DNA from 3 places in the Planomicrobium sp. MB-3u-38 genome. Region 3 is predicted to be linked to each of the others. Evidence: a T-box and tRNA genes for the amino acid it is inferred to sense, from the RefSeq annotation. Region 3 holds a T-box; the other regions hold tRNA genes.
What was found. The T-box of region 3 lies ahead of argS (arginine--tRNA ligase). A T-box ahead of a tRNA ligase gene usually reads a tRNA of that ligase, here a tRNA-Arg.
Positions count from the first base shown of each region.

Region 1: it encodes a tRNA-Arg, which carries the amino acid that the T-box ahead of argS (arginine--tRNA ligase) is inferred to sense. The anticodon was not compared.
Region 2: it encodes a tRNA-Arg, which carries the amino acid that the T-box ahead of argS (arginine--tRNA ligase) is inferred to sense. The anticodon was not compared.

Region 1 covers NZ_PJBO01000063.1:20,794-27,238, reverse strand. Annotated here, with positions in the region: partial or broken gene CXF70_RS18240 (hypothetical protein) at 1-982, shown strand, start outside; gene CXF70_RS13560 (hypothetical protein) at 997-1,632, shown strand; tRNA gene CXF70_RS13555 (tRNA-Arg) at 1,716-1,789, shown strand; gene CXF70_RS13550 (YdcF family protein) at 1,941-2,564, shown strand; gene CXF70_RS13545 (tetratricopeptide repeat protein) at 2,739-3,716, shown strand; gene tig (trigger factor) at 3,819-5,102, shown strand; gene clpX (ATP-dependent protease ATP-binding subunit ClpX) at 5,273-6,445, shown strand, end outside.
Region 2 covers NZ_PJBO01000071.1:94,816-101,260, reverse strand. Annotated here, with positions in the region: gene CXF70_RS14740 (phosphoglycerate kinase) at 1-830, opposite strand, end outside; gene gap (type I glyceraldehyde-3-phosphate dehydrogenase) at 945-1,952, opposite strand; gene CXF70_RS14730 (sugar-binding transcriptional regulator) at 1,954-2,997, opposite strand; gene CXF70_RS14725 (glutaredoxin family protein) at 3,105-3,335, opposite strand; tRNA gene CXF70_RS14720 (tRNA-Arg) at 3,780-3,851, opposite strand; gene clpP (ATP-dependent Clp endopeptidase proteolytic subunit ClpP) at 4,020-4,634, shown strand; gene CXF70_RS14710 (HPr family phosphocarrier protein) at 4,677-4,934, opposite strand; gene whiA (DNA-binding protein WhiA) at 5,010-5,960, opposite strand; gene CXF70_RS14700 (gluconeogenesis factor YvcK family protein) at 5,984-6,445, opposite strand, start outside.
Region 3 covers NZ_PJBO01000060.1:21,549-27,993, reverse strand. Annotated here, with positions in the region: gene CXF70_RS11190 (VOC family protein) at 356-787, opposite strand; gene argS (arginine--tRNA ligase) at 866-2,557, opposite strand; T-box leader at 2,613-2,817, opposite strand; gene CXF70_RS11180 (TIGR04104 family putative zinc finger protein) at 2,833-3,147, opposite strand; gene CXF70_RS11175 (D-serine ammonia-lyase) at 3,182-4,513, opposite strand; gene CXF70_RS11170 (3-keto-5-aminohexanoate cleavage protein) at 4,622-5,344, opposite strand; gene CXF70_RS11165 (hypothetical protein) at 5,519-5,800, opposite strand; gene CXF70_RS11160 (hypothetical protein) at 5,902-6,345, opposite strand.

The DNA of each region.
Region 1 (6,445 bases), on a different contig from region 3:
AAAAGAGAAGGAAAGAAGGAAACAAGGCAAGAAGGAAGTCAAAAAAGATATTTCTGAAGCTAAAATAAATAAATTAATAGAAAAAAGAAAAAAAGAAAAAGTAAATGCTAAAGAGAGGACATTAAGAAACTTTATAGTGCTTAATAAATTAGAAAATTATTTACCAAGGAAAAGAAGTAACGAGTACACCACAGTTAAAGAGTTTAATATTGATATGAAAAATGTTTACAGAAAACGAGTTTTAACTGATAAGAGGAAGAAAGCAGAGAAATGGAGTTTCGAAGAAGCGTTAGCAGAGATATTCGATTATGATAAGTTTTCTAATTATAAAAAAGAAAGGGCAGATACCTGGGATGCCTACCATTACACGAAATTCTTAAATTTAGAAGTATGTCCCTATTGCGATAGACAGTTTGTTCAGACCTTTATAAAAGAAGGGAAAAGAACAAGAGCTGTGTTAGACCATTTTTATTCTAAATCTATATATCCCTATTTAGCTATTTCTATATTTAATCTTATTCCTTGCTGTCATATATGTAATAGTACTTTTAAAGGAAATATAGACTTGTATAATAACGAAATTATTTATCCATTTGAAGAAGAATTTAAAAAAAATGTAGAATTTAGAATTAATGGATTAGATTTTAATTCTCTTATTGGACTAGAGGCAAACTTTGATATTGAATTCGAAATTTTAACTAAAGATAAGCTCTTAATTGAAAAAATAAACAAAACTATAGAATTATTTGCATTAAAGGATGTATATTGGGGACACCATGTATATATAAAAAATTTATATAGGTATCTTTATATTAATAATGCTAGTCGAATAAATGAAATACTTGAAAAAGAGAAAGATTTATTTTCGTCTAAAGAAGAACTTGAAAGATTATTGTTTTTAGGAATGAATGAAGAAAGTAATATTGGCAAACATGTTCTATCTAAATTGTCCTTTGATATTATTAGAAGATATAGATTGTAGTAGGGGGTAAGAAAATGCTTCGTGGAAAAGAGGCTTGGTTCGAAATCACTTTATCTTATTTGTCCGACCTTGAATCTTTGTTTGAAGAAACTAGCGGCCTATGGACTTATAAGTTAAGGCAGATAAAGGACGAAGGACTTCAATTAACTCAAGAAGAACAGGATGAATATTTTGGAGATTATCGATACGATGAAATGGTTTTACTAAGAGAAACACTACCGAAAATTATGAAAAACTCACTAGTTTCAAATATTTACGCATTTGTAGAAGCTAATTTTCAAGATTTTTGTACTCAAGTCAATGATATTAAAGGAACAACTAGTAAACCTCAAACGGACAATTTAGAGGGATATAAAAACTTTCTCATAAAAAACTTAGACTTAGAAAATTTGATGGAAATAGAAGAATGGAATTTATTAAACGCATTAAGAGTAGTCCGAAACAGAATTATGCATAGTAATGGCAAAGTTGATTTTGAAAATAAGTACCATGAAAATGCTATAAAAGTAATCAATGAAACTGAATTTCTTAGTATTGATGAATTTGGCGAAATAATTGTAGACGACATTTTTATAGACAATGCTTTAACATTTAGTAAACGCATTCTAAGAAACATAAATAAACAATTTAATTTGTTAGAAGAAAAGTGAATCTAAAGTATAATAAGGAAAGAAGATAATAACGGTCTAAGTTCGGTAAATGTTCGAATCACTACTTTCGAGCAGAAAGCCATGTCCCAGTAGCTCAGCTGGATAGAGCAACGCCCTTCTAAGGCGTCGGTCGGGCGTTCGAATCGCTCCTGGGACGTAATTATGGAAAAGCCTTTCAGCCGGTCATCGGCTGGAGGGCTTTTTGTATGTTTGGACATTGTGTGAAGCGGCAGAAAAAAATGAAATTATTTTTTCAGAAACCCTTCCAATCGAACAACCGGATTTGCTAAACTGTTTTGTGATTATAGATGAATCAGAGAAAGAAGGATGAACTGGAATTGCTGACGAAACTGCCGGTTAAAATAGTGATCGCTGCTTTGATATTGCTTGTGGGATTCAGCGGCACCGCCGCTTATGATATATGGACTTATGCTAAAACTTCCGAGCTCGTGAAGGCGGATGCCGCCATCGTGTTGGGCACCGCGGTGTGGGGGGACGAACCATCGCCTGTGCTCCGTGAACGGATCAATCACTCCATTTGGCTATATGAAAACGATTATGTCGATAAGATCATTTTCACCGGCGGCAAGACCAATGGTTCGGAATTGGCTGAGGCGGTTGTTTCAAAAAACTATGCGATAGCGCATAATGTCCCGGAAGAAGATATTTACATAGAAGATCGTTCCATGGTGACGATTGAAAACTTCCGCTTCGTGGCTGAAATCGCCGAGTTGCATGAACTGACGGATTTTCTGGTGGTAAGCGACCCGCTTCATATGAAACGTGCACTGCAGATGGCTGAGGATACCGGCTTCGAAGCTTTCACTTCACCGACTACGACTTCCGAATACAATTCACTGACGACGATCGTGCCGTTCTTTTTCCGTGAAGTCGGCGCATACATGGCCTACTCACTGTCTATCGGCGATTAACTCCTGAAAAATCTTTCCCTGTCGGGGAGGGATTTTTTATTTTATTCGATTCATAAAATGATAAAGTAAGTGGTATAGTAAAATAAATGCGGGGACCGCCGCAAAAGGTTTAAATCTTGTGAAATAGGCAATGTTCAAGGGTATAGACAATAATTGCGCGACGGAGGTGATAAGATGCGTAAGAAATACAGGGAATTAAAGCGGAAAGGCAACGTCGTCGTTTTTCCGACTACGATTGAACGGCTGCTGACAGAAGGGATGACAATGCTGAAGCAGGAGCGTTATGGGGAAGCGAGGGATGGCCTTTATCAGGTGCTGACCTATGAACCGGAGCATCCGGCTGCGCTCGGGGCTTATTCCTATTGCCTATATGAGCTTGGCGATTACGATGAAGCGCTGGAAGTGTGCCGTGAGCTGCTGAAAGTCGGACCGATCCATTACCTTGAAACGATGGAATTATACATAAGCATATTGATGCAGGTTCGGGAATTTGAAGAAGCGGAGCGGGTAATCGAAGCGCTGATCGATGAGAAAGTCTTGCCGGAAGAACGATTGGAACAATTTCATCTGTTGCGGGATCTCAATGAGCGTATCGCCACGAAATCGATCGAAAAGATCGACGCTGACCAGTTTACGCCGGAAGTTTTTCTGAAATTGAATCCTTATGAGCAGGAACGCAAAGTAATGGAATTGCCGCCATCGTCGTTCAAGCCGTTGAAAGATAAGCTGATTGCACTCGTCGAACATCCGGAAATTGATTTATTGGCGAAGACATACATATTATTCATCATGCAGCAGGAAAAAATAATAGCTAAGGTCAACATACATAAGTTTCATTATATCGGCGAGTTCAATATCTCAGACCTTACAGATCCTCAGGAAAGCACGCGTGTACACGACATAAAAGCGATTTTCGCCGAGCAATTGGCGAAGGATCCGACACGCCTTGAAATGGCGAATGAACTGTTTGAACGGCACGTCTATCTGTTTTATCCATTCCTGATGGATGAGTACGATGCAAAAGAAGTGGCGGAAGCCTATATGTCCTATCTGGATTTATTGTTTACAGGCGAAGCGGACGAGACGAGTGATGAAGACCTGCAAAATCTGTTGATGCAAGCGGAAATGTGGTTTGAAATGCGCAACAGATAGAAATAGTTGAACCTCGTATCATGTGTGATATAATATTGAAGTTGTCAAAATTCGTATAAACGTATGAATGACTTTTGTAAAAAATGTTTGGAGGGCTTATATATGTCAGCAAAATGGGAAAAACAAGAAGGTAACACAGGAACACTTACAGTTGAAGTGCCAGCAGAAGAAGTTAATGCCGGACTGGACAAAGCGTTCAAGAAAGTCGTAAAAGAAATCAACGTACCAGGATTCCGCAAAGGGAAAATGCCGCGCCAAATGTTCGAAAAACGTTTCGGTGCAGAATCTCTTTACCAGGATGCTTTGGACTTCATCTTGCCGGATGCTTATGCAAACGCTGTTGAAGAAGCGGGAATCAACCCAGTTGACCGCCCTGAAATCGATATCGAAACAATCGAAAAAGGCCAGCCGCTTGTATTCACTGCCAAAGTGACGGTTAAACCGGAAGTTGAGCTTGGTGAATATAAAGGACTTGAAGTTTCAAAACCTGAAACTGAAGTGACTGACGAAGAAATCGAAGAAAAATTGAAAGAGAACCAGGAGCGTTTCGCTGAACTTGCTGTCAAAGAAGACGAAGCGATCGTTGAAGGCGATACTGCAGTGATCAATTTCGAAGGATTCGTCGACGGCGAAGCATTTGAAGGCGGAGCAGGAAACGACTATTCTCTTGAAATCGGATCGAATTCATTCATCCCAGGCTTCGAAGAGCAATTGGTAGGCGTGAAATCAGGTGAAGAAAAAGATGTTGAAGTAACATTCCCTGAAGAATACCATGCTGCTGAACTTGCAGGTAAAGCTGCAACGTTCAAAGTGAAAGTGAACGAAGTTAAAGCAAAAGAGCTTCCAGAGTTGAACGACGAGTTCGCTAAGGAAATCGATGCTGAAGTATCAAGCCTTGATGAACTTCGCACAAAAATGAAAGAAGCGGCTGCAGCTGAAAAAGCTTCAAACGCTGATGCGGCTGTACGCGACGAATTGGTGCAAAAAGCTGCTGAAAACGCAACAATCGATATCCCGCAAGCAATGATCGATTCAGAAATGGACCGCATGATGCAGGACTTCGAACAACGTTTGACGCAACAAGGCATGAACCTTGAGCTTTACTTCCAGTTCTCCGGACAGGACGAAGCGGCTCTTCGCGAGCAGATGAAAGGCGACGCGGAAACTCGCGTACGTGTATCATTGACGCTTGAAGCGATTGCAAAAGCTGAAAACATGGAAGTCACTTCTGAAGATATCGACAAAGAACTTGAGAAGATGTCTGGCCAATTCAACATGGATATCGAGCAGATCAAAGCTGCACTAGGCGGCACTGAAATGCTTGAAAACGATATCCGCATGCAGAACACTGTTGAATTCCTTGTGGAAAACGCTAAAATCAACTAATATTGCATAACACATAAGTTTTAATAAGAACAAGGCGCGGAGACGCGCCTTGTTTTCTCTACATAGAAGATAATTGTTTGCACATAGGCTTTGCGCAGCGGCATGAATCTAATTAGTTGCTCAAAGCTATAGAATCTTGTAAGATTATGGCTTGAATAGGGGTGAATACATTGTTCAAATTTAATGACGAAAAAGACCATCTAAAATGTTCATTCTGTGGCAAACCACAAGAGCAGGTTCGTAAACTGGTTGCAGGACCGGGTGTATATATTTGTGACGAATGTATTGAGCTTTGTACGGAAATCGTAGAAGAAGAGCTTGGTACCGAAGAGGCAGTGGAATTCAAGGAAGTGCCTAAACCGAAGGAAATCATGGATATCCTCGGCGGCTATGTAATCGGCCAGGACAAAGCGAAAAAATCGCTTGCCGTCGCTGTTTACAACCACTACAAACGTGTCAATTCGCAAAGCAAGATCGATGATGTCGAGCTTTCCAAGTCGAACATCGTATTGATCGGACCAACAGGAAGCGGTAAAACTTTATTGGCCCAAACTTTGGCCCGTATCCTGAATGTTCCTTTCGCTATTGCGGACGCAACATCTCTGACTGAAGCCGGCTATGTCGGTGAAGACGTCGAGAACATCCTGCTGAAACTGATCCAGGCAGCGGACTATGATGTCGAACGCGCTGAAAAAGGCATCATCTATATCGATGAAATCGATAAAGTGGCCCGTAAATCCGAGAACCCGTCGATTACACGCGATGTATCGGGTGAAGGTGTTCAGCAGGCATTGCTGAAAATTCTTGAAGGTACGACTGCAAGCGTTCCACCGCAAGGCGGACGCAAGCATCCTCATCAGGAATTTATCCAGATCGACACGACGAATGTATTGTTCATCGTGGGCGGAGCCTTTGACGGTGTAGATCAGATCATCAAACGCCGTCTTGGCAATAAAGTCATCGGTTTCGGTGCGGATCCAAACAAAGAAGAGCTTGACGACAAATCATTGCTCAGCCAATTGATTCCTGAAGACTTGCTTAAGTTTGGTCTGATTCCTGAGTTCATCGGCCGTCTGCCAGTATTGGCAAGCCTTGAACAATTGGATGAAAAAGCATTGGTGCAGATCTTGACTGAACCGAAAAATGCTTTGATCAAGCAATATCAGAAAATGATGGAACTTGATGGCGTTGAATTGACGTTCGAAGACGAAGCACTGGTTGAAATCGCCAAACTTGCGATTGAACGCAAAACAGGTGCCCGCGGACTTCGTTCGATCATCGAGAACGTCATGCTGGATGTCATGTTCGACTTGCCTTCACGTGAAGATATTGTTGAATGTGTC
Region 2 (6,445 bases), on a different contig from region 3:
TCCGCGTCTTTTGAAAACTCGTCTGCAACTGTAGCATCGACAGGCAGATAGAATTTCACGCCTTTTTCTTCAGCCTTTTGGATGAAAGATCGTGCCAGCTCCAATTTATCTTCTTCCACGAGCGAATTGCCGATTTCATGGCCTTGCGCTTTGATGAATGTGTATGACAAGCCGCCGCCGATCAAAAGATTATCCACTTTATCCAATAAATGATCGATGACACCAATTTTATCTTTCACTTTAGCTCCGCCAATAATAGCGGTAAATGGCCGTTCTGGTTCAGACAATGCTTTTCCAAGCACGTCCAGTTCTTTTTCAAGCAAAAGTCCTGAAACGGAAGGAAGATGTTTTGCAATGCCTGCTGTAGAAGCGTGCGCACGGTGTGCTGCTCCGAAAGCGTCATTCACAAACACGTCTGCGAGTTCAGCAAAGGATTTTGCCAACGTATCGTCGTTCTTTTCTTCACCTGCATGGAAACGGACATTTTCCAAAAGGATAATGTCGCCTTGCTGCATTTCCCCAATTTCTTTTTCAACCGACTCCCCGATTGATTCTTTCAGGCTTTTCACTTCTTTATGTAGCAATTCACTTAACCGCGATCCGGCCGCGGCCAGCCTCATTTCCTCATTGACTTCGCCTTTTGGGCGCCCCAAATGGCTTGCCAATATCACTTTCGCCCCATTTTCAACCAAATATTCGATGGTCGGAACAGCTGCCCGGATCCGTGTATCATCCGTCACTTCTCCGTCTTTCATCGGTACGTTGAAATCGACGCGGCAAAATACGCGCTTTCCTTTCAAATCCAAATCTTTCATGGTCATTTTCTGCAGCATGAAAATACCTCCTATTTGTATTCAAAAAAATAAGGGGTGGGGTAAATTCCCCACCCCTTTTACCCTCTTTTATTATAGAGGTTCATTGGTAATTAAGCTATGATTTTGGGATTACAGCCCTTTGTTGTACATATATACAGCCAAGTCTACACAGCGTGCAGAATAGCCTGATTCGTTGTCGTACCATGCAAGGACTTTGACCATGTTTCCGCCAAGTGCCATTGTAGACAATCCGTCAACTGTTGCTGAAGCTGTGTTGCCGTTATAATCACGAGACACAAGTGGAAGTTCGCTGTATGCCAGGTAGCCTTTAAGCTCGTTTTCAGTCGCTTCTTTAAGCGCTTGGTTCACTTCTTCAACAGAAACATCTGTATCAAGTTCAGCTACCAGGTCGATTAGTGAAACGTTAGGTGTTGGTACACGGATTGCCATGCCATCGATTTTGCCTTCAAGTTCCGGCAGGACTTTTGCAACTGATTTCGCTGCGCCAGTTGTCGTTGGGATCATCGACTCTGCTGCTGCACGCGCACGACGGTAGTCGGAGTGTGGTGCATCAAGCAAAGCTTGGTCGTTTGTGTATGAGTGGATTGTCGTCATCATGGCTTTCTTGATGCCGAATTTATCGTTAAGGACTTTAGAAATTCCAGACAAACCGTTTGTAGTGCACGATGCATTTGAAACGACATGGTGCTCTTCCGGGTTATAAGAATCTTCGTTGACGCCCATAACAAGCATCTTCATACCATTTTTGCCAGGTGCTGAAAGGATGACTTTCTTAGCGCCTGCTTCAATATGTTTCGAAGCTTTTTCTTCTGTTGTGAAAATTCCTGTAGATTCCAGGACGATGTCAACCTGCAGTTCACCCCAAGGCAATTGTGCTGGGTCCTTTTCAGAGAATACTTTGATTTCTTTGCCGTTTACGACAATGTTTTCGCCGCTTGCAGAAACTTCTGCATCCAGGGTGCCGTGGATTGAGTCGTATTTCAAAAGATGTGCAAGCATCGCTGCATCTGTCAGATCGTTTACTGCCACTACTTCCACTTCAGGGTTTGCCAATGCTTCACGGAATACTATACGTCCAATGCGGCCAAAGCCGTTAATCGCCATTTTTAAAGTCATATCAATTTCCTCCTAGGTTTTCTATAAGATTATTAATTTCTGTCGCAGCACCTTCATCAGTTACAAGCACTGATCGTTCAGGTGCATTTTTGAAATAAGAAAGTATCGCTTTCGCTTTCGAGTGCCCACCAGCTACTGCAATGATCACTGGAGCTTTATGCACTTGTTCCAATTGGATTCCCGCTGAACGGATGCGGTAAACAACATTGCCTTCTGCATCGAAATAATAGCCAAATGCTTCACTGACGGCACCGCCTTCAGTTATCATCTGAACTTCTTCTTCGGTTGACTGACGCCTTAAAGCCATCTCTTCGGCATTGCCGATTCCATGCACAACCAGATCCGTCTGTTCATAAAGGTCCATCATCTCCTTGATGAGCGGCTCTTTCATCATCATCGCATATGCTTCTTCGCTGAGATGATCGGGCAAATACAGGGTTTTAAATGAACCGCCGGTTTTTTCAGCAAAAGCGGATGCAATAGTATTCGCCTGATGCAGAACATCTTCTCCCAGTCCACCGCGTGCTGCAATGAATTGCAAAGAGGGATAAGCTTTATCGCCTTTCAGTTCTTTGGCGATTGCCGCCATTGTACTGCCCCCGGTTACGGCAACTTTGGTTTCACCGATGAAATTCGCTTCAAGAAGACGTGCAGCCTCTTTACCGATCTGATGTTTAACAGTCACTGCTTTATCAGAATCCAAAGGAACTACGATGACATCCGAAATTCCCAAATGCTTTTTCAATCTGTCTGCCAGATCAGCGATTCCTGTCAGCTTCTGCATAAAGGATTTCAAGGAATCGAGGACTTCCTCGCCTTGCCTGGTGATCACCATGCCGGCAGATTTCATCTCGATCAATTGCTGTTCGCGCAGCAAATCCGTTTCTTTTCGGATATCGCGTTCCGTCATTCCGGAAAATTCACTCAAGGTTCTCCTGCCAATCGGCTGTTCCTGATTGATGGTCTGCAGGATCTGATAACGTTTTTTCAGGAGCACGGACATTTCCGGCAACAGTTTATTCTGTGCTGAAGATAAAGCATCCATAGATTCACTCCATTCCAGCTGGACGAAATTTATCCCGCTAGGTAATTTTCCGTCCCACTAAATTCATTCTACCTAATAATAAATCTGAATGCAACAAAAAAGAAGCGTCAGTAATCCAACGCTTCCAGAATTTCGGCATAACCGATATTGCCATATATCAATACTTCCCCATCTTGCTCCAGAACCGGAATCATCAGCATGTATTTTTCATGCAGCCGGTCATCCTCTTCTATATTCACTTCTTTAAACTCAAGCGGAAAATCTTCCTGCACCAGCTTGAGCATCAGTTTCGCCTCTTCGCAAAGAGGGCAATTCGGTCGGGTGTAAAGTGTCAGCATGATTGGCCTTCTTTCTTATTAGGATTACATATAGTTCGTAGTACTCGATATTTCGCTTCGGCGCTTTGGACTAAGCTCCCGCAATAAGCCGAGAAGAACACTCGTCTTATTGCTCCGCTCCGTCCTGAGCCGCGCTGGCGCTGGGATAATTATTTTTGCTGAACAAGTATCTAAGATAGGGAGCAAAACAGCACAGAAAACCTTGCCTGCGGGACCAGCGAAGTGCTGAGATCCACTTGGACGAAGTGGAACGAGTCCAAGTTAGCTAAGAGTTGGCCGTAGCCTGCAAGGCCGGCTCTTTGCGACGAAGCTAGCGCAGCGATGCAGGAGCACGGGTTTTTGCAAGCCCGCGGCAAGCAAGTTGTTTTGCGGAATATCGATTATTTAAGATTGTCTATAAAAAAAACCGCTCCGCCATAAATGGCAAAGCGGGTTGAGTCAATATGCCCTCGGAGGGGATCGAACCCCCATTACAAGAATCGGAATCTTGGGTGTTATCCATTACACTACGAGGGCGTTTCTATCTTAGCGACTTTACCAGTATACAAAATATGGCGGTACTTATCAAGTTGATATTTTCAATTCGTTAGATTTGACCTTCATTGACCAAGATGTGTATGATAATAATACAGCTGAAATGTATTTCAGTGCTGAATGTTATCACTTACACAAGGAGGATTTTCTATGAATTTAATTCCAACAGTAATTGAACAGACGAGCCGAGGCGAGCGCGCTTATGACATTTACTCGCGTTTGTTGAAAGACCGTGTCATCATGCTCGGCAGCGGCATCGACGATAACGTTGCCAACTCAATCGTTGCACAGCTTCTGTTCCTAGAAGCCGAAGATCCTGACAAAGATATTTCCATCTACATTAACAGCCCGGGCGGCAGCATTACAGCCGGTATGGCTATCTACGATACGATGCAATTCATCCGTCCGGATGTTCAGACAATCTGCATCGGGATGGCAGCTTCAATGGGTGCTTTCCTTCTTGCAGCAGGTACAAAAGGCAAACGATATGCGCTTCCGAATGCTGAAGTCATGATCCACCAGCCTCTTGGCGGTGCACAAGGCCAAGCTACCGAAATCGAGATTGCAGCAAAACGTATCTTGTTCCTGCGTGAAAAATTGAATCAGATCCTGTCAGAACGCACTGGCCAACCGCTTGAAGTCATCTCGAAAGATACTGACCGCGATAACTTCATGACTGCAGAACGCGCTCTTGAATACGGCTTGATCGATCAAATCATCACGCGCAGCAAATTGCCTGATGGCCATACAAAAGAAGATATCTAATCTTAAAGTCAAAACCCCGCAGCATTGAGCTGCGGGGTTTTCTTATGCTTCTTTTTCGATCAGCGCGGCCAGTGCTTCAACCGCGGACTCTTCATCAGAGCCATCCGCTGAAATCGTTACAGCGGTCCCTTTACTGATTGCCAGGCTCATGATGCCCATAATACTTTTTGCATTTACTTTCTTTTCCTCTTTTTCAAGGTAGACATCTGAATTATATCTATTTGCTTCCTGAACAAATAACGCTGCCTGTCTTGCTTGTAAACCTGATTTCAATTGAACATTCACTTGTTTCTCAACCATGCATATCCTCCTCAGAAAATTGACTGTACTGCTGGAAAAATGTCTCTATTTCTTTATATGAAAGAACCGCGGCAGTTAACCGCCGATCGTTTCGCCTTTTCTCAATGATTCAGCGATTTCGTCAATCTTCCGAAGACGGTGATTGACACCGGATTTGCTGACTTTACCGGTTGAAACCATTTCACCGAGCTCCTTCAGTGTAACATCCTGATACTCAACACGCAGCCTGGCTATTTCACGCAGGCGGTCGGGCAGCTGTTCCACGCCGATGACTGAATCGATAAAGCGGATATTTTCCACTTGGCGAAGAGCCGCATCGATGGTTTTATTCAGATTGGCTGTTTCGCAATTGACCAGTCTGTTGACGCTGTTCCGCATGTCCCTGATAATCCGAACATCTTCGAATTTCAGTAAAGCTGAGTGCGCTCCGGCGATGCTAAGAAAGTCAGAAATTTTTTCAGCTTCTTTCAAATAGGTGACAAAGCCCTTTTTCCGGTCGATGGTCTTGCTGTTCAGATGGAAAAAGTTCATCAATTCTGTAAGGGAGTCCGCATGATCCCGATCCGATGAATAGATTTCAAGATGATAAGAGGATGTTTCCGGATTATTGACAGAACCTCCAGCTAAAAAAGCTCCGCGCAGATATGCCCGTTTACAGCAATTCTTTTCGATCAGCTTCTTATCAATTTCCTGCTGGGATTGAAAGCCTTCCGTGATGATCAATAAATCTTCGAGAATATGTTTGGAGCCATCCCGAATCCGGCAAATATAAACGTTGTTCTTTTTTAAACGCATCTTTTTCCGCACCAGCAATTCCACTGGATATGGTGTATAGAAGCGTTTCAATAATGTGTAGATCCGGCGGGCAATCGCTGCGTTCTCTGTCTGTATGTCTACGCTTAATTGCCTGCTTGAGAAAGACAGCGTGCCATTCATCCGGATCAATGCCGATAATTCAGCCTTGCCACAGCATTCATCCACTTCAATTTGCGTCATTTCTTTTTTTGTTTCCGAAGCGAACGACAATTCATTCCCCTCCTTTCAACCCTTTAAAAAAACCGAAGTTTCGTATCTTCTTTCATTTGGCCTCCAGCATAGTGGAAGAGCCATTCCGCCACTTTTCTTGGTTCATGGCGAACCGCATTCTCAAAAATATTGGCGATGTCTTCCCGGTGAATTTCCAGACCGAATTCTGACAGACGGTCTTCATCGTAAGCCACCGGCCTTGCCCGTTCCTGCTCATATAGCTGAACTACATTAGACGGCATTTCCGCTTTGTCCAGGAGCACTGCATCCAAAAAGGGCTCCCCGACATGGTCATACAATGCCTGAATGTGATCGGATGCTGAGTACATATACGTCTCGCCAGCCTGTGTCATCAGATTGCAAATGTAAATTTTCTTGCCCTCCGCTGCCAGCAGCTCTTTCTTTATATCCTTAACCAATAAATTCGGAAGAATGCTCGTATAAAGCGAGCCCGGACCAATAACGATAATATCCGCCTGGCGGAT
Region 3 (6,445 bases):
TTTGCTCTACTGGATTTCAGCTTCTGAATTAATATTCACAGAAAGATTATCTCAATTTGAATAAAAGCTCTAAGTGAGCAGCAATATTTTCCATTAACTTTTTTGAATCGAAATATCCTAAAGCCGCTTCGATTTATCTTCGATTATTTTGGTTTTATCGTCGATTTTCTTGAGTTTATCGTCGATTTTTTCAGGTTTATCGTCGATTCTCAAGCGTTTATCTTCGATTCTATGATTCCAGCATTAATATTACGAAAAAAAAGCCCTCTATTTCATCACGCTGAAATAGAGAACTTTTTTCTGTAAAATATTTCCTCTTCCCGCTCATACAAAAATCCCACCCACTCAACAACCCTCAACCATAAAATTCCTCGTCCCCATCATCATCATTCTCCGGCATATACATGACTTCCCATAAATGTCCGTCGATGTCTTCGAAACTCCAGCCGTACATGAATTCGTTGTCCATTTTATCGTTGGAGGCGGAACCGCCTGCCGCCAGCGCGTTTTGAACGATTTCGTCAACGCCGGCCCGGCTGTCTGCGGTGATCGAGACGATGACCTCCGTGCTGGCAGCTGAGTCGCATAACGCTTTTCCTGTGAAGCTTTTGAAAAATTCGTTAACAAGCAGCATCACATATATATTGCGGCCCACTATCATACATGCGGCTTTTTTGTCCGTCATCTGTTCATTGAATTCGAATCCGATATCACCAAAAAATTGCATGGATCTGTCCAGGTCTTTTACGGGCAAATTAATGAAAACATGATTGGATTGAATCGCCATGGTTTTCTCCTTTCATTTTCAGCTATTGCCTATAGTATTCGAGGGAGAGCGGAAGTGTCCTGCAAGATGCGTAAAATTTTACATTTCATCTGGCGCCTGGATTCCGAGCAAACGGAGACTTTCCTTCAGCACCACGGTCACTGCGAAAACAAGAGCCAATCTTCCTTCCAGCTGCACATCATCCTCCAAAACTTTCACGTGGCTATAGTATTTATTGAAATCCTGTGCCAGTTCGATTGCGTATCTCGCAATAACGGAAGGTTCGCTTTGCTCAAAACTTTTCAATATTGCCTCCGGAAATGCCATCAAATCCTTGATGACTTCCCAACTGTAGCTGTCGTCCAATCCAACAGGCATAATTTTATCCGCGGCCCGTCCCGATTTCCGCAATATCGAGCAGGCTCTTACGTGGGTGTACTGGACGTAAGGTCCCGTTGCTCCTTCAAAACGCAGCATGGCTTCCAGTGAAAACTCGACGTTATTCTGCCTCTCCGTCTTCAAATCGTGGAAAATCACTGCCCCGACGCCCACCATTTGTGCCGTCTCCGTTTTATTCGCCAGTGCCGGATTCCGCTCTTCGATATTCTTTTCCGCCAGCTTGATCACGTCTTTTAACACCTTATCCAATAAAACCACTTTGCCTTTACGCGTCGACATCTTTTTCCCGTCCTTCAAGATGAAACCGAATGGGATGTGTTCCATCTCATCCGCCCAACTGTAGCCCATCTTTTTCAGCACCAGCTTGAGTTGCCGGAAATGCAGCGTCTGCTCCTGCCCAACCACGTACAGCGATTTCGCAAAATGGTAATTCTCTTTTCTGTATAGAGCGGCCGTCAGATCACGAGTGCCGTAAAGCGTCGCGCCGTCACTTTTCCGGATCAGAAACGGCGGCAGCCCTTCTTCTGTCAAATCCACGACTTCCGCGCCTTCGGACTCCGTCAGCAGTTCCTTCGACTTCAGCAAGTCGATGGTCGCAGCCATCTTGTTGTTATAAAAGGCTTCTCCGGCAAACGAGTCGAAATCCACTCCCAAAAGTTCATATACTTTATTGAATTCGCTCAGCGATTCATCTTTAAACCACTTCCACAATCCCTCTGCTTCCGAATCGCCGTTCTCCAATTGCCAAAACCACTTTCTGGCCTCATCTTCCAAAGCCGAATCTTCCTTTGCTTCCTCATGGAATTTGATATACAACGCCAACAGCTCAGGAATCGGATTTTCCTTCACTGCCGCTTCATCGCCCCATTTTTTATACGCGACGATCAATTTTCCGAACTGCGTGCCCCAGTCTCCCAAATGATTGATCCCCACTGCTTTATATCCAAGCTTTTCAACGATTTTAGCCAATGAATTTCCAATCACCGTCGATCTCAGGTGGCCCATCGAAAAAGGTTTTGCAATATTGGGGGATGAAAAGTCGATGGTGATATTTTTGCCTTGACCGAGCCCGCTCCCGCCATATGCCGCCTTTTCTTCCACGATCGTTTGCAGCAACTCTTTACTGACGGCTGATTTTTTCAAGAAGCAGTTTACATATGGTCCTGCAGCAACGACATCATCGAACACAGGATGTTTTATCCGCTCCGCCAACTCCTCTGCAATCATATGCGGTGCCTTGCGTAGTATCTTCGCCAATGAAAAGCAGGGAAACGCCAAATCACCCTGGCCATCAAACTTCGGTTTTTCAACTAAACCCATTATCTTCCCTAAATCCATGCCACCATCCAGATTTTTCTCGATTTCCTCTGCAAACAATTTGTTATAATCCATCGTTCCACTCCTCCTGTTTCCCGGTAAAAAAGAAAAAACCCCGTCTCTAATGTGAATTAGAGACGGGGTTCCCGCGGTACCACTCTGATTGCCCGATCATCGGACCTGCTTAAAGCGGTAACGGCGCCAGCCGACCTGCCCTACTCGAGTTCAGGCGGTTTCTCAGATATGCGGTTCGGTATACTTCGGCCGCCAGGCTTCCACCATCCCCGGCTCGCTTCGACACTCCATATACCTACTCTTATCTTCCCAGAATTTAATGTATTTTTGTTATCTTACCGATTTCCATAATTTGTGTCAATGCTTGATTCAACTTTTTCATATTTAAGGAGAAGTGGCAGGCCTGTTGAAACCAGGACAATCACAGCCACAATCGGCAACATGACTCTTCCCAGCTCCAGACTCTGCATATAAATCGAAATATAAATCACGGGCACCAGCAGCAATAAAACTGCCAATAGCCGAGAGGCACTGGCTACTTTATGCACTGTACCGCATTTCCGGCAACTAACCGGCCGAAAAGCGAGCCATAACGATTGATAAAGCTGGTTCCATTTGAAAGCTTGCTTGCAGTTTTCGCATCTCTGCATTCTTCCGGCTCCTTCTTGCTAAAAAAATGATCTTTTATTCGCGTAAATTTTTGCCTTTTTCGTACATCGCCTGCATATTTTCCTCAGGCACCAAGGCACCACCGGTAGACCAGGCGATGTGCACAGCCTTGTCGGGATCCACACTGCGCGAAGACAGATATTCATCCTGGCTCAATTTCACAGGACCAAGCAAAGATGAAGCCGCTGATGGCTCAACAAAAATATCATCGCCGTCAGCCAGAATCGCCAGTAACCGGTAAAGTTCATCATCCTCAAGCGTATAAATGCCGCTGATCAAATTTTCACTGATCGACGATGCGAAACTCGATGGCCTGCCGACTGCAAGCCCGTCGCCTTCAGTCAGATTATCGATGCCGAAATCCTGGACGCATACTTTTTCTTTTTGGCCTGTCATCAAACCGATCAAAACGGAAGGTGAATGCGTCGGTTCCACAAAGAAGCAATGGACGGCATCTCCATAGATCTGCTTGAGCCCGAAAGTGATGCCGCCCGGCGAACCGCCAACACCGCATGGCAAATAAACGATCAGCGGATGTTCCGCATCAATAGTCAAATCCAAGTCATCCAATTGTTTTTTCAGCCGGAAAGCCGCTGTGCTGTAACCAAGAAACAGGTGCCTCGAATTTTCATCATCGACAAAATACGCCATCGGGTTCTCTTTCGTCTGTTGACGTCCCTCCAGAATGGCTTCACCGAAATCGCCTTCAAATTCATGGACGATGGCGCCTTTAGCGCGAAGCAAGTCCTTCTTCCACGCTTTCGCATCAGCTGACATATAAACCGAAACGGAAAAACCGAGCTCCGCACTGATTATGCCGATGCTGAGTCCCAAATTGCCTGTCGAACCCACACCGATTGAATATTGGCCGAAGAAATCCTTGAACTCCTTGGATGCAAACTTGCTGTAATCATCGCCATCACTGATCATGCCATTCTCCAGCGCCAATTGCTCCGCATGATGCAGCACTTCATAAAAGCCGCCGCGCGCTTTGATCGATCCCGCGACCGCGAGTTCATTGTCACATTTCAGGAACAGTCTGCCGGGAATTTTTATGCTGTACGTGGTTTCTAAAATGTTTTTAGTTGAGGAAATTTCTTTCAATGGTGACTCGATGATTCCTCCAGCTTCTGCCGTTTCAGGAAACGCTTTCGCCAAAAAAGGCGCAAAGCGCTGCCACAGCTCCTCCGCTCCTTGCATATCCTCTTTCGTTACGGCCAGTTGTCCGAGATCCGAAGTCTTCGTTTCATTCGGATTCAGCCATAACACCGGCCGAAATTCCATCACGTCGGATAATAACGGGTACTTCTGCTGCCAATCGTTGAGTTGCTGTTGCGTAACTGCCATTGGAATCATCCTTTCTGCTGAGTGACTGCTTCTCTCCTCATCATACATGAAAATATCGATGATTTCAGTTTCTGTAGTGAATGCATTTAGGGGAATCCACATTTAGATTTACAATGCAGCTTGCCCCAACTTTAACTGTCTATATAGTTCAACATTTCCCGATGCCCTTACCCCATTCCTCAAAACCAATGTATCCTCCAGGCCAATTCGCACTCCGTAATCTTGGGACAGGGCATTATCAATTACCGCCCATGTATTTATCCCTTCTCCGTGATGCACCTGTTCCAATGAATGATTATGTTCGGCTATAAATGCGCTGATCTGGATAGCTTGGCGAATTGTTTCCTCTTCTTCTTCGAAGAAAATCTCAATCAGAACTCGTTCACAAAACAGGTCCAGCTTATGCTTCACAAAAATTTCGGCGTCGTTGAGACTCCAAATCCCCGCTTCCGGTTTAATCCCTTTATTCTTCAGCAAATTCCAAAGTTCTAAGCTTCCAGGCTCTGAGAGATTCACTGAAATATAATCCGGCCCGAATTCCCATTCTCTGATATTCCGGTATCGCCTCTCCGGAGTCATCCCGTTAAACAAATTCGAACTTAAGCCGATTTTTATATCCGGAAAGTGCTGCCTTAAAATCCGCATTTGCGGTGCAAGTAGACGGTTTTCGAATGTCTCCATTCCCTCGCTGTCCCTTAAATGAACATGAAAATGCTGCACTCCAAGCTTCCTCACTGCATGAATATCGGCTATAACCTCATCGAGCGTAACAGGGATTCCAGCGTGCTCCTGTTTGGTGCGTCCTCCGTTCAAACAAACTTTTATGACCACGCTTAAACACTCCTTTTATAAAATGAAGAACCACTGTCAATCAAGGAATTGGAACAATACGAAATAAATTCTATAAATATTCTTCGATTTCCTTCCTGGCATTCGATTTATGCAGCCATTCAAAATTAAGCATTTAATAAAAAGCAGAAACTTAATTTCTAAGTTTCTGCTTCACTAAACTATAAAATACAGCAAGAAGGCTCCGATAAAATTCGGCAAAGCGAGCAATAAGATCGTATTCGATAAATTGATTGTATTATCCAATTTAATTACAGCTAAATTTCCCAGCACAGGTGCTGATGAGCTGATAAAACCTGTTTTTAAAAAGCCTCCGAGCAATATGCCGGCAATGCCTACTATTCCCGTCACATTCATTGCAATTTCCAAGTTATTGTTCATACCGAAAAAACCTGTCAGTATAACAAAAATCGAAGTCCCTAATAGTATCCTTTTCATAACTTCCCCCCGTCTGTTAATAGCTCAATCATGCTAAATTAAATCAATCAAAATTTAAATAGTGTAAATCCAATGATTGATGATGATTTCATTTTTATAAATCATTCAACAATTACCGAAAAAGCGTAATTGCCGTCTCCTTCTTTCCACAATGCTGTTATGTGATAAACATAGATGCCTTTCTCTTGTGGAATTGTAATGGAATCATGTATAAGTTCAATTTCTTTACTAGTGTCTCCATCAATCCATTGCTCGATTTCCAGTGTGCCATCAAGCGGTTCCCTGAAAAAATCAATTCCGATATTCTGTTGCGGAGAAACCGATGCAGGATCATGTTCTTCTGCCATATCTAATGGAGTCGTATGAATAAAATCTGCACATTGAGCGAATATCATTCCGTGCCAGCAATACGAACCTTGCGTAGTCGGTATCTCTTCCCCATTCACTGTTACTTTTGGGGTTGGCGGTTCCATCTGAAAGGGCTCGATAATTGCTATGGCTAAAATCAGTACAGCAAAAATAACTGATTTAGGAAATTTACTCATTGTACTTCCCCCTTTACTTCCATTAGACAGGTTTGTTGGCTAGAAGTTACAAGTTTAATAGTTTAAGATGAATTTTTTGTCTAACACTCATTAAATCTTT